3 regions of the Gordonia sp. CPCC 205515 genome follow, and region 3 is predicted to be linked to each of the others. Evidence: riboswitches for the same ligand, from Rfam matches in the RefSeq annotation. Region 3 holds a riboswitch; each other region holds the start of a gene.

Region 1 (4,508 bases), on a different contig from region 3:
ACCAGAACGACATGGACACCCTACTGTCCCTCCTGGGAATGGCCGGGGTTGCATTCGTGATCACCGTGCCCGGCGCCGACGACATCATGCTCGGCTACCAGAGCCTGTCCTTCCACGACGTCCTCTATCTGCGCGACGTACTCGGACTCCGCGCCGCACCCGAGTTCGAGGCGTGGATGCAGCGGGTCGGCATGGCCGACCCGGCCGGCCGGGTGCTCCCGATGGACCCGATGTCCTCACCGTTGCGGAGCCTCGCATCATGACCAACGAACCGGTGGTCGGCGTCGACGACCCGTGGAGCCCGCTGCGTCGGACGACCCAAGCCCGAATCGGACTGCAGCGCAGTGGGAATTCGCTGTCCACGAGGGATGTACTGGAGTTCCAGAGCGCGCATGCCGCCGCCCGGGACGCGGTCCATGCACCGTTGGCGGTCGACGACCTGACGCCCGCGTTGAACACCCTGGGACTCGGCGAGGCCAGCGTCGTCGCCAGCCGCGCGACCTCCCGTGGGGACTACCTCCGACGCCCCGACCTCGGCCGACTCCCCGACGATCTGTCCGCGCTGCCGCGCTCCGACGCCGACGTCGGAATCGTTGTTGCCGATGGTCTTTCGGCTACCGCGGTGGACGACCATGCGGTCGGACTGGTGACCGCGCTGGTCGAGACGCTGGCCTCCGAGTTCACCATCGCCGCACCGGTGATCGCCACCAACGCCCGGGTGGCGCTGGGCGACCACATCGGCGAGGCACTCGGCGTCGAGATCCTGGTGATGATCATCGGCGAACGCCCCGGGCTCTCGGTCGCCGACAGTCTCGGCATCTACCTCACCTACCGACCCCGTCCGGGCCGTCGGGATTCCGAACGCAACTGCATCTCGAACATCCACCCACCGGATGGGCTCGGCTATGCCGACGCCGCCCGCATCGTCCGCGGATTGATCAGTGGTGCACGGAAACTCGGCGCATCCGGGGTGGCCTTGAAGGACACGTCGGCGGCGGATGCCGATACGGCCGGCCAGACCCCCGTCGTCGACCAGGGTTCCGCATAGAACGAATGGTCAGGACGCCTCGACGCCCGCCCGCCAGTACGCCTGCGACTTGATGGCGTTCTTCGGCAGTCGGTAGTCGTTCTTGAACGACGCGGTGATCGCGCGGGTGCTCGCGCCGTCGAGTGCGACCCACCCGAAGTGATCGGCGGCGTCGAAGGCGGCCGCCTGGACTGCCTCGACCATGGCCGCCCCGTCGCGTTCACGGTGGACCCAGTTGATGGTGTCGGAGTCGCGCAGTCGGATCGGCAGGGACTTGTCGGATTCGTGCGCGTACTCGAACCACACGGTGGCCGGCACGTCGGCGTCGACCGAAGCCGACAGCGCGTCGAGGATCGAGTTGACCGCGGGCAGCGCCGCCGGGTCGCCGGCGATGATCCAGCCCTTGGGGGCAGGCTCCGGGATGGCGAACTTGGACCCGAGGAAGGAGGCACCGATGGTGTCGCCGGGTTCGGCGTTCAGCGCCCATCGGGTGGCGGCACCCTCGTGGATGGCGAACTCGATGTCGAAGGAGTCGGTGGTCGGGTCCGGGTCGACGAGGGTGTAGCCGCGCTGGTGCAGCTTGCCGTGCTTGTTCTCAAACCACAGCCGCACCCACATGGTCGGGTGCACGGGACGGTCGCCGAGCAGTCCCCCGCCGGTGAAGCCGAGGCGGATGTACTCGTCGGTGACCTTCTCGCTCCGGGTCACCGTGAACTGGTACTCGTCGGCGCCCCAGAGCTTCATGATCACGCCCTGGATTCCGCGCCCCTTGGGCTTGGTCGTCGACTCAGCCATGGCTCGGCCTTCCCCTCGAACAGCAATTTGTCTCAGGGTAGCCTACGCTTAGTCAGCGCTGGCGCCGGCAGTGCGCCAGATCACGCAACCGGCGCGAGCGCCACGAGCCCGGGGTGTGCGTCGACGTAGCTCTTGGTGAAGGTACACACCGGACGCAGCGTGGCGTTTTGATCCTTCACGTACTGGATCGCGCCGCGGGTCAGACGAGTGCCGAGTCCGTGACCACTGTATTCGTCGTAGAGCACGGTGTGTAGGACCGTGATCGTCTTCTGCCCGTCGATGACGTCGGTCTGATAGCCGAGGACGCCGACGAGGTCGCCGGCCACCCAGAGCTCGAACCGTTCACGGTCCGGGTTGTGCACCACCTGGGATATCTGCTGCAGGATGGATTGCGCAGACTGCGGTGGTCGATGTCGATGTTTCCGTTGCATGGCGTCCCCTCCAGCAGGCTCGTCTCGTCACAGCATTCAGCCCCGGGGCTCCCCATCCCATCGGCGAATGCAGGCCACTGTTGTGACCCCGGTCACACGATAGCCTACGGTGCCGTAATGTGCGCGGGCATCGGTTCGCTACGCGAAGAAGCCCCGGTTTCGCGACGGCTTGCACGGTGGAGCGATCGGCCTAGTAGGGTGTGCAGTGCCCCACAGCCGGGGGCATCGACAAATCCATATCTGCGGGGGCTCCCACGATCACCGGGGGCTGAGATGGCGACAGGCGGTCGCCGACCGCCTGAACCTGTCCGGGTAATGCCGGCGTAGGGAGCCACTCATGGGGACACCTGTATCCACATCTGCCACTTCGATCACCACCGGACCGATCGAGGGCAGCGGCAAGCACTATCGCGAGCTCGACCATCTCCGCATTCCCGTTCGACGCATCGGGCTCACCAACGGTGAGCACCTCGACGTCTACGACACCTCCGGGCCCTACACCGATGCCGACGCGGTCATCGATGTCGAGCGCGGGTTGGCGCCGACGCGCGACTCGTGGCACCGGCCGGAGCCGGTGAACGGCGCATCCACTCAACTCGCCTGGGCACGTGCGGGCATCACCACCGACGAGATGCGGTTCATCGCCGCCCGTGAAGGCGTCGACGAAGACCTCGTGCGCACCGAGGTCGCGGCCGGTCGCGCGGTCATCCCGGCCAATCATCGACACCCCGAGTCGGAGCCGATGATCATCGGAAAAGCGTTCGCGGTCAAGGTGAATGCGAATATCGGCAACTCTGCGGTCACCAGCTCGGTCGCCGAGGAGGTGGAGAAAATGGTGTGGGCAACGCGGTGGGGTGCCGACACCATCATGGATCTGTCCACGGGCAAGGACATTCACCTGACGCGCGAATGGATCATGCGGAACTCACCGGTCCCGGTCGGGACGGTGCCGATCTATCAGGCGCTGGAGAAGGTCAACGGCGATCCGACGAAGCTGACGTGGGAGATCTACCGCGACACCGTGATCGAGCAGGCCGAGCAGGGCGTCGACTACATGACGGTGCACGCCGGAGTGCTGCTGCGCTACGTACCACTCACGGCGCGCCGGGTGACCGGCATCGTGTCGCGCGGCGGTTCGATCATGGCCGCCTGGTGCCTGGCGCACCATCAGGAGTCGTTCCTGTACACACACTTCGACGAACTCTGCGAGATCTTCGCCCGCTACGACATCACGTTCTCCCTCGGCGACGGCCTGCGCCCCGGCTCCATCGCCGACGCCAACGACGAGGCCCAGTTCGCCGAATTGCGCACCCTCGGTGAGCTCACCACCATCGCGAAATCGCATGGGGTGCAGGTGATGATCGAGGGTCCCGGGCACGTGCCGATGCACAAGATCGCGGAGAACGTCCGCCTCGAGGAGGAGCTCTGCGAGGAGGCACCGTTCTACACCCTCGGGCCGCTCGCCACCGACATCGCACCCGCCTACGACCACATCACCTCGGCGATCGGCGCGGCGATGATCGCGCAGGCCGGCACCGCGATGCTCTGCTACGTCACTCCCAAGGAGCACCTCGGACTGCCCAACCGCGACGACGTGAAGGTCGGGGTGATCACCTACAAGATCGCCGCGCATTCCGCCGATCTCGCCAAGGGACATCCGGGCGCACAGGAGCGCGACGACGCATTGTCCAAGGCGCGCTTCGAGTTCCGCTGGACCGACCAGTTCAACCTGGCACTCGATCCGGACACCGCACGCGAGTACCACGACGAGACGCTGCCGGCGGAACCGGCCAAGACAGCACATTTCTGTTCGATGTGCGGCCCCAAGTTCTGCTCGATGCGCATCTCGGCGGACGTCCGCGCCTACGCCGAGGAGCACGGACTGGTCACCGCCGAGGACATCGACCGCAAGATCACCGCGGAAATGGACCGCAAGTCAGCGGAGTTCGCCGAAGCGGGGAACCGCGTGTATCTACCCCTGGAGACCGCCAGATGACCGACGACCTCGGATTGCCCACCGCCGCACGGGGAGTCACCCCCATCCGGGTGATGACCATCGCCGGCTCCGATTCCGGTGGCGGCGCGGGCATCCAGGCCGACCTCCGCACATTCGCGCTCCTGGGTCTGCACGGCACGGTGGCCGTCACCGCCGTGACCGTGCAGAACTCGCTGGGGGTCAGCGGCTTTCAGCCGATCGATCCAGCGATCGTGGCCGCCCAGATGACCAGCGTGGTATCCGACATCGGGATCGGTGC
Region 2 (4,508 bases), on a different contig from region 3:
ACTACCAACAGTTCGTGAGTACCGACGGCTATGCCGCGCATACGGCGATCGTCGACCCGGATGGCCGGATCTATCCCAGCGACACTCCGCTTTCGGCTATCCAGACCAACACCGCCCACGGCTTCCTCGACCACCTGCGCCAGCACATCACCGACCGCGAGCCGACCGTCGCCGACCTGCAGATCCAACGCCTGCGCGACGCCGTCGTCGTCGGCACCCCCGAGCAGATTGCTGATCACCTCGAGGCATGGCAGGCCGCCGGCGTCGACGGCATCAACGTGATCAACTGGGTGATCCCGGGATCGTTCGAGGAGTTCGCCGACTACGTCCTACCCGTGCTGCGGGAACGGGGCCTGGCGCAGTCCGAGTATGCCGAAGGCACACTGCGGCGCAAGCTGTTCGGGTCGGACCGGTTGAGTGCCCGACATCCGGCCGCAGCGTTCCGCGGGGCGTTCGGTGCAGCGGCGTCCCGACCGCGCGCTGAGTCAGCACCCCTCCCCACCGCCCCCATCGCTCGTTGAGCAGGCCGCCGACGAAGGAGGCGACCGTGTCGAAACGTCTTCACCAGGCGAGCCGACGCCCCACCCGTTCGTTGAGCACGTCGCCTACCCGCTGGATGAGCGCGACGCCCCACCCGCTCGTTGAGCGCGACACCTCACCCGCTGGTTGAGTCCGTCGCGCTACCCGCTCGTTGAGCGCGACACCTCACCCGCTCGTTGAGCGCGACGTGCGAGCGAAGCGAGCCCGACGCTGGTCGAAACGAGAATCTGAGCGGTACAGGTAGTTTCGTCGGATACGCCCGCTGGTAGGTGTCACAAGATGAGGAACGCGTGTCTTCCCGCTTGTGCGTTATCGGCGGTGAACCCCGGTCAGCGGGTAGGTGTCGGTCAGTCCGTTCTCGTTGACCAGCGTGATCGTGGTGAACTCGCCCTTCTTCACCTTCGACAGTCGGACAGTCACCGGCTGCACAGCGATCGGTCCATCAGCGCAATTGGGTACGCAGGTCTTGCGGTGCTCGACCCCTGTCCCCTCGGCGCGGGCGGCCTGCCAGCTTGACCAGGAGATGTCGGACACGATGATCCCGGCGTCGCCGCAGTAGATCGAGTTGATCATGCGAGGCTTGACGTAGCTGGTGCCGGCGCAGTCGTTGATAACCGTCGGCTTGGGAGTGGCTCCGGCCGGGCCTGCCGTCGGGAGGATGATTCCAGCGACGAGCGCAACGAGAGCGAGAAGGAGGCGTGCGGGGCGGGCGATTGAGTGCATGTAGACAGTATTGCGCTTCGCACCGACAAGCGAGGGCTGATGCTGTGTTGCTTCATCGCTGCAGGTGTCCGCCCATTTGTGGTGTGGGTTGACCGCGTCGACAGGCGAACCGGATGACGTCGAGCACCTCCTGCTCGGTGCGCGAGCCGAGCTTGCCTCGCGGAACGAAACCGGCCAGAGTGGTGTCCGACACGGGGTGCCGGTACCGGCCGGCTGAGATGAGACCCGTCGAACCTGCTCCGGTTAGTACCGGCGAAGGGATGGTCCGATGTGTGCTGCTGCCATTGCCGAGAGAGTCGTCCTGGTGACCGGGGGTGGTCGGGGGCTCGGTGTCCATCTCGTCCGCGCTATTGCGGCGGAGGGTGCCCGCGTTGTCATCAACTACCGCCGAAGTGCCGACGCGGCTCGTTCGCTTGCTGACGAGATCGGTTCCAGCGCAATCAGCGTCGAAGCCGACATCACTGACAGGAGTGCCGTCGAGGCAATGATCGGCGCTGCGGCAGAACATTTCGGCTCGCCGGTGACAGCGGTGGTGAACAACGCGCTGCCCGACTACTCGTTCAACGGCGACGACCGCTCGCACGCCGACGACCTGACGTGGGCCGAGCTCGACACCCAACTGCACGGAATCGTCGGCGGTGCCCTCAACACCATTCAATCCGCGCTACCCGGGATGCGCGCCGCGGGAGGCGGTCGGGTCATCAACATCGGCACCAACCTCGTGCAGAATCCCGTTGTCCCCTATCACGATTACACCGCCGCGAAAGCGGCCTTGCTGGCGCTGACCAGAACCCTGTCCCACGACCTCGGGCCCGACGGCATCACCGTGAACATGGTCTCGGGTGGACTTCTGCGGACCACCGACGCCAGCGCCGCGACTCCCGAGGTCGTGTTCGACGCGATAGCGGCATCCACCCCGCTGCGGTCGGTGACGACACCCGCCGAGTTTGCCGATGCGGTGCTGTTCTTCCTGTCCCCGTGGTCGCGGGCGGTGACGGGGCAGAACCTCGTCGTCGACGGCGGGTTGGTCAAGAACTGACCGCAGTCGTCATCTGGCGCTGGGGTAACGATCTTCTCCGCCACTCACAGCAGTCCCCACCGCCCGTTGAGCTCAACCAGCGGGCGGGGGTTCCTACCGCTCACTCGCGTCCCGGCGAGGGAGATCTGCCCTGACGAGCCCATGCCTCAGCCATCCACCAACGGCTGCAGAAAGTCTCCGGTGACGCGCACCGCCGGCGCCGACGATCCGCCACCGACGACGAGCGTGGCGAACGCCAGATCGCCGACGATGCCGGCGAACCAGCCGTGCGGATTCGTGTTGTCTCCGTACTCGGCGGTACCGGTCTTGCCGCCCAAGCCCGGTATGTCACGCAGCGCGGTGGCCGTACCGGAGGTGACGGTCTGCCGCATCATCGCCCCGAGTTGTCGCGTAACTTCGGTGGGAATCCGTTGTAGTGCAGTATTTGCGGAGGTTTGCTTGCCGACAATGAGCGTCGGGGTGATCGTCGCACCGCGGGCGAGGCTCGCCTCGGCGACGGCCAGGCCGAACGGGCTCACCGCTACTGTGCCCTGGCCGATCCCGTTCTCCACCCGGAGGGCAGGCGAGGAGGCGTCGGAGACCGTGCCGGTGACCGTGGTGACGCCGGGGATCACGTAGTCCACCCCGATGCCGAATTGTCGTGCCGTCGTGGGCAACGCGTCGGCGGGTAACCGGTTCGCCAGCGCACCCATGGTGGTGTTGCAGGACTGCGCGAAGGCGGTGGCCAGCGGCACCGTGCCGAGGTCGAAGTCGTTCTCGTTGGGGATGGTTCGGCCCTCGACGGTTGTGCGCCCGGGGCAGGGGAGTCGCGTGTCCGACTCGACGACTCCGGATTCCAGCCCGGCCGCGGTGGTGATGGTCTTGAACGTGGAGCCCGGTGGGTACAGACCGGACAGCGCGATGGCACCCGACCGGTCGGCCGCGCTGTTCTGTGCCACCGCCACGATCTGACCGGTCGACGGCGCGATCGCGACCACCACTGCGGGACGACGCTCGGTGTCGACGGCGCGCTGTGCGTGGCTCTGGATGTCGCGGTCCAGACCGGTGCGGATCGGCTCGGTGGGCTGCGGCGCAACCTGTTTGATCACGTCGGTGGGTACGTTGTTGCCGTCGACGATGCTGACCGACCACCCGGCGGTGGCGCCGATCGCGCTGCGCCACACGTCTTCCAGGCCCGACATCGCAGGTGAATGCAAATCCTTGGTCGCGCTGAGCAGGGCTCCCTGGTTGGTGGTGGTGACGCCCGTGATTCCGGTGAGTTGCCGCTTGATCTTAGCGAAGTCGCTGTCCCGCAGGCGGATCACCGTCTGCACGTCAGCGGGGGAGGACTCGAACTGTTTGCGGATGCCGGCTTCGGTCATGGTCGGCTCGACAACGCGCAGCGTTCGAGCAAGTCGGGCCGCCGAGGCCAGGTCGGCGCGGTTCAACGAGACCAGAGTGACTGGCTGCCAGTTCATGATCGGTTGACCGTTGCGGTCGAGAACCCGTGTGCTGTAGTCCATGTCGTCGCTGTAGGAGAGCGTCCGGCCCGCACTCAGTTGCGGATGCAACAGTGTTGGCGCCCACTGCACCTTCCAGTCGCCGGCCCCCTTCTGCAGCGTCACTGTCGTCTGGTAGCCGACGGTCCGCGACTCTCGGATGGTCCAGCTGTAGTCGACGGTTCCGGTGGCGTCCTTGTCGTCGAGCTTCGGCGTCGCCGCCAGGGTGGCCTTGCTGCCCATGCCATCGAACATCGATTGCAGCGCTGCCTTCGCCGAAGCGGGGTCTGAGGTCTCCGCGGCCGCGGCGTCGACGTCCGCGCGTGTGAGGGCCTCGGTGAAGCGGTTCACGGTGTCTTCGGGTGAGTTCGACCACGGGAAGCATCCGGTGGCCACCGCGAGGACCAGCAGACCGGTCATCGTCAGCCGCGTTGTGCGCATCATGTGCTGCACCCAACCGGGTCTCGGGGCCGTCGGCAAGGTCCGCCACGCTGCCAGGTCGATAGCGGATCGGTATCTAGCCAGGTCAGCGCGGGCGATATCAGTCGAGAGGCATCCGCAATTCCGACACCACCGCGTGCGCAACGGCGCCGATCGCCCGGTCCACACCCGGCAGCGACGGGTCTGCACGGGCACTCTTCGTGAAGACCGCCACCGCCACCGGGTGCTCGTTCGGGAACTCGACGACACCGATCTCGTTCCGAATCGCCGCGAGGGTGCCGGTTTTG
Region 3 (4,508 bases):
ATCATCTCGATGTTGTGCGGGTTGGCGATGCCGAGCCCGGTACCGATCGGCGAGCCGAGTGGCATCACGGCGGCGACGCCGAGATCCTGCAGCCGCGCGGCGAGGACGGGGTCGTCGTTGGTGTAGGCCAGCACCGCGAATCCGTCGTCGACCAATGCGCGTGCGGCGTCGAGCAATTCGATCGGGTCCGGGAGCAGTGTTCGCTCGTCGGCGACGACTTCCAGTTTGACCCAATGGGTTTCGACGGCCTCGCGGGCGAGTTGCGCGGTGAGGACCGCTTCGGCGGTGGTGTGGCAGCCTGCGGTGTTCGGCAGGATCGCGATGCCCAGGCGCCGCAGCAGATCGACCATGCCGGTGCGGGATTCGGGGCTCACCCGTCGCAACGCGACCGTGGTCAGTTCGGTGCCCGAGGCGACGAGTGCGCGTTCGAGGACCGCGAGGTTCGCCGCCCCACCGGTGCCCATGATCAACCGGGACGTCAACTCCCGGTCCGCGATACGCAGCGGGTCGTCGACGATCGTTCCGACCGCGCTATCCACCTTGCACCGCCGTCACGATCTCGACCGCAGAGTTGTTACCCAGCAATCGGTCCCACTCCCCACGGGGCACCACCTCACCGTCGACGGCGACCGCTATCCCCCGGTCGGGCAGACCCAGGATCGTGATGAGGTCGGCCACCGACGATTCGGCCGCCACGTCGGTGGCATCCCCGTTGACGACGATGTTCAGCATGAGTTCTTCTTTCCCGCTGCGCTGGTGACGTCTCCCGATACGGTGTCGAGCAATGCCATCACCCGGTCGGCGGTATAGGGCGCCAACAGGATTCCGTTGCGTCCGTGGCCGGTCGCCACCAGGACCCGCTCGTCGACGCGGGCGATGACGGGCAGGCCGTCGGGGCTGACCGGACGCAACCCCGCACCGACCTCGACGAGTTCGTAGGTCCGCAGACCGGGCATCAGGTCGGTGGCGTCGGTCAGCAGATCGGCGACCCCACCCACCTCCGGCTCCCGCGATGCCTCGTCGAATGGTTCGTATTGCGTTGCACCGACGACGATTCCGTCGGCGCGGGGAACCAGGTACACCGACCGTCCGTGCATCCGGGCGCGCACCACGTGGGTCGGTGGCGGCACCGACCATCGGGTCGCCCGCAGCCGCAGCACCTCCCCCTTGACGGCGTGTACAGCGATGTCCGGGAGCAGGTTTCGGGTGCCGAGCCCTGCCGCGACGAGGACCTGGTCGCCGTCGAGGTCGGCGAGATCCTCGACGTGCCGGTCGTGGATCTCCCCGCCCGCCGCGACCACCGCGTCGCGCAGTCGGCCGAGCAGTGCCCGGTTGTCGACCGCCCCCTCGCCGACCGCCCGGAACCCGCCGTGCACCCGGGAGGTGAGGGCGGGTTCGAGTCGTCGGAGGTCGGCCGGGGTGACGGGCGCGAGATCATCGTGGGCGCGGGGTTGGCGGGCCCACACGAAGTCGGCGAGGGTGCGCAGGCGTTCGGCGTCGGCGGCGGTGGCAGCGACGAAGAGCGAGTCGGCGGCCGCCATGACCGTCGGATCCCCCAGGCGCGCCACCAGATCCGGCCATCGTCGGGCCGACGACGCCGACATCTCCAACAGCTGCTCTTCACCGGGGTGGCCTTCGCCCAGCGAGCCGAGCATCCCGGCGGCCACCCAGGCAGCGCGCTGCCCGATCCCGGCGTCGAGCACCCGCACGGAGAATCCGGCATCGGCGGCGGCGAGCGCACAGGTCAGGCCGATCACGCCACCGCCGACCACGGTGAGGGTCTCGATGCGAGACGGTAGAGGTTGCACCAATCATCCTTCCTTCGCCGGCATTACCCGGATCAGGTCTAACGGTCAGCGGGGGACGTCCCGCACTCTCAGCCCGGCGACCCCGGACTCCCGTGTGTGTGCGCCCCAGCCTACCTTCGAGTCCGTGACCGATTCCGCCCCCACCGCTTCCACCCGGACCGCACGCCTCGATCGGCTGGCAGCGGCGCGCCTGTATCTGTGCACCGACGCGCGGCGCGACCGCGGCGACCTGCTCGAGTTCGTGGCGGCGGCGCTCGCCGGCGGCGTCGACATCGTGCAGTTGCGCGACAAAGGGTCGGCAGGCGAATCGGCGTTCGGGGTTCTCGAGGCCGGCGAGGAGCTGGCCATCCTGCGTGATCTGCGCGACCTGACCCGCTCGGCGGGCGCATTGTTGTCGGTCAACGACCGCGCCGACATCGCCACCCTGGCGCAGGCCGACGTGCTGCATGTCGGACAGGGCGATCTACCGCCGACCCTGGCCCGAGCGATCGTCGGACCGGACGTGCTCATCGGGTTGTCCACCCACGACGAAGCGCAGGTGCAGGCGGCGGCCGCCAACGAATCGGTCGACTATTTCTGCGTCGGCCCGTGCTGGCCGACGCCCACCAAACCCGGCCGCCACGCCCCCGGACTCGACCTCGTGCGCGCGGCCACCGCGCTCGACACCGCCACTCCGTGGTTCGCGATCGGCGGCGTGGACGCCGACCGGCTGCCCGAAGTGACCGAAGCGGGGGCGGATCGGGTGGTGGTGGTGCGCGCGATCACCGGCGCCGACGACCCACGCGCCGCGGCCGCGGACCTGAAAAGTGGATTGTCAGCACCGCACGCGTGGGGTTAAGGTGGTCGCCATCATGTCGTACCGCAAGAGCATTCTCGTAGCCCGCCGCAGCGGGGTCTGATCTGACCGACCCCCCGCTGCGGGGTCGTCGTGCTCTTCTCGTCGGTCATCGATCCTCGACCGAAACGACACTCTTGAGATGCACACCCTTCATCTTGCTCGGCAATCCTGGCCTTGCGACACCCTTCCCCGGGGATTGCGTGAGGAGGCATTCGGCATGAGCCCACAGGGATTCACCGACGAATACGCACCGACCGGCTGCATTCGCCTGGGCGCGTGGAGCATGGAACCCACGCATGCGGACATGGTCACCTGCCGCGCCACCATCGCTTACGCGGACCGGATCATGTCCCTGCAGGCACAGTCGACCGGGCCGATCGGCGCGATGACCTCGATCCTCTACGACCTCGGCGCCCCGGTGCAGATCGTCCGCTTCCATCAGCGTGAGGTCGACGGCGCGATCACCACGTACCTGCTGTGCGAGAACGACGACCGGCAGTGCTGGGCGTGCGGCACCGGCGACACCCGAGACGAGGCGAACTTCAACGCCCTGATCGCCGGGGCCAATCGCCTGCTCGACGGCGCGGCATGACCGAACGGCTCAGCGCTGCAGATCCAGCGACGCAATCCGTTCCCGCAGGCCCGACCACGCCTGGTAGAACGCGGGATGCAACGGCAACGTGGTGACCTCGACCTCGGCCACCCACCGCAGCTCCGCGGATTCGAAGTTGGCGACGGTGTGCACCGGTTCGTCGACCTCGGCGATCACCGTTGTATAGGTCCAGCCGCTGGGCGCCTGGTGGGTGACCAGGGCGGCGAGGACTCGCAGGTCGGCGCTGCCGATGCCGGCTTCCTCGTCGGCCTCACGGACTGCGGTGTCGATGGCGCTCTCGTGGGAATCGCGGGCGCCGCCGGGCAGCCCCCAGGTTCCGCCCTGGTGCGACCACACCGCGCGGTGCTGCAGCAGCACGGCGAAGCCGCCCTCGGGCAGCGGCGTGCGCAGCAACAAGCCTGCGGCGCCGTGCCGTCCCCAATAGCGTGAACCATCCGGATCGATCACCCAGCCGTCGCCGTCACCGCGCACACCGTCTCCCGTCGTCGTCAACCACGGTATGTGAGAGCTACGACACTGGCCAGTGAACGAGGCGGAGTTCACGTGTCCGTCGCTTCGGACACGACCGGCGGAACACGACCTCGCATGTCGGGCCGCAGCACGCGAGTCAGCGTTAGGGTTGGAGATAGGCGTTCCGCTGAAACGTTGTGAGTCGACCAGGGCGACAGAGAAGGTAGGAGAAAAGTGACGGCGACGCCGGTGGACGCCGGTGACGTGAGGGCGTCGCGCGCAGGAAGGGGTCCGAGATGACGGGCGACGTGTCGTCGATGCGGACCGCGCTCAATCGTGCGACTCAGTCGTTCCGGCCGGCGCCGACACCCCCGATCCGGCAGGTCCTCGCCGACCGTCGGGAACTCATGGCGACGGCCCGCCAACGGGCCCAGTCACCGCTGACCACCCTGCGGCACTATGCGGTGACCAGCCCCGGCAAGTTGATCCTCATCCTGGTGGCCCTCGCGATCGCCTGTGTCGCCACCGGGCTCTACGCCTCCGACACTCTCGAGCGACGTACCGCGACCCTGCGAGACATGATGGAACGGACCGAGCCGCTCGCCGAGGCGGCGCAGGTGCTCTACAGCTCGCTGTCCATCGCCGATGCCGCCGCAAGCTCGTCCTTCATCTCCGGCGGACTCGAATCGCCGGAACTGCGGACCCGCTACTCCGACGCACTCGCCACCGCGTCGTCGTCGTTGATCATCGCGGCCGGAACGTCGCAGGACCCGGGGAGCGCGGAGAGCGTGAAGGCCGA

Evidence for each region. Region 3 has a riboswitch for thiamine pyrophosphate ahead of thiO (glycine oxidase ThiO). Riboswitches for the same ligand answer to the same signal wherever they lie in the genome.
Region 1: linked by a shared signal. The riboswitch ahead of thiC (phosphomethylpyrimidine synthase ThiC) and the one ahead of thiO (glycine oxidase ThiO) in region 3 are both predicted to bind thiamine pyrophosphate.
Region 2: linked by a shared signal. The riboswitch ahead of AAFP30_RS05665 (3-oxoacyl-ACP reductase) and the one ahead of thiO (glycine oxidase ThiO) in region 3 are both predicted to bind thiamine pyrophosphate.

The regions. Positions count from the first base shown of each region.
Region 1 covers NZ_JBCLVJ010000007.1:253,932-258,439, forward strand. The annotation lists gene AAFP30_RS10305 (ethanolamine ammonia-lyase subunit EutB) at 1-263, shown strand, start outside; gene eutC (ethanolamine ammonia-lyase subunit EutC) at 260-1,048, shown strand; gene AAFP30_RS10315 (siderophore-interacting protein) at 1,058-1,822, opposite strand; gene AAFP30_RS10320 (GNAT family N-acetyltransferase) at 1,903-2,253, opposite strand; TPP riboswitch at 2,486-2,599, shown strand; gene thiC (phosphomethylpyrimidine synthase ThiC) at 2,591-4,249, shown strand; gene thiD (bifunctional hydroxymethylpyrimidine kinase/phosphomethylpyrimidine kinase) at 4,246-4,508, shown strand, end outside.
Region 2 covers NZ_JBCLVJ010000004.1:87,910-92,417, forward strand. The annotation lists gene AAFP30_RS05650 (NtaA/DmoA family FMN-dependent monooxygenase) at 1-521, shown strand, start outside; gene AAFP30_RS05655 (hypothetical protein) at 850-1,263, opposite strand; gene AAFP30_RS05660 (hypothetical protein) at 1,316-1,456, opposite strand; TPP riboswitch at 1,446-1,541, shown strand; gene AAFP30_RS05665 (3-oxoacyl-ACP reductase) at 1,532-2,302, shown strand; gene AAFP30_RS05670 (penicillin-binding transpeptidase domain-containing protein) at 2,449-4,224, opposite strand; gene AAFP30_RS05675 (serine hydrolase) at 4,322-4,508, opposite strand, start outside.
Region 3 covers NZ_JBCLVJ010000005.1:89,503-94,010, reverse strand. The annotation lists gene AAFP30_RS07795 (thiazole synthase) at 1-464, opposite strand, end outside; gene thiS (sulfur carrier protein ThiS) at 532-729, opposite strand; gene thiO (glycine oxidase ThiO) at 726-1,808, opposite strand; TPP riboswitch at 1,801-1,912, opposite strand; gene thiE (thiamine phosphate synthase) at 1,933-2,646, shown strand; gene AAFP30_RS07775 (hypothetical protein) at 2,864-3,238, shown strand; gene AAFP30_RS07770 (NUDIX hydrolase) at 3,248-3,730, opposite strand; gene AAFP30_RS07765 (hypothetical protein) at 4,006-4,508, shown strand, end outside.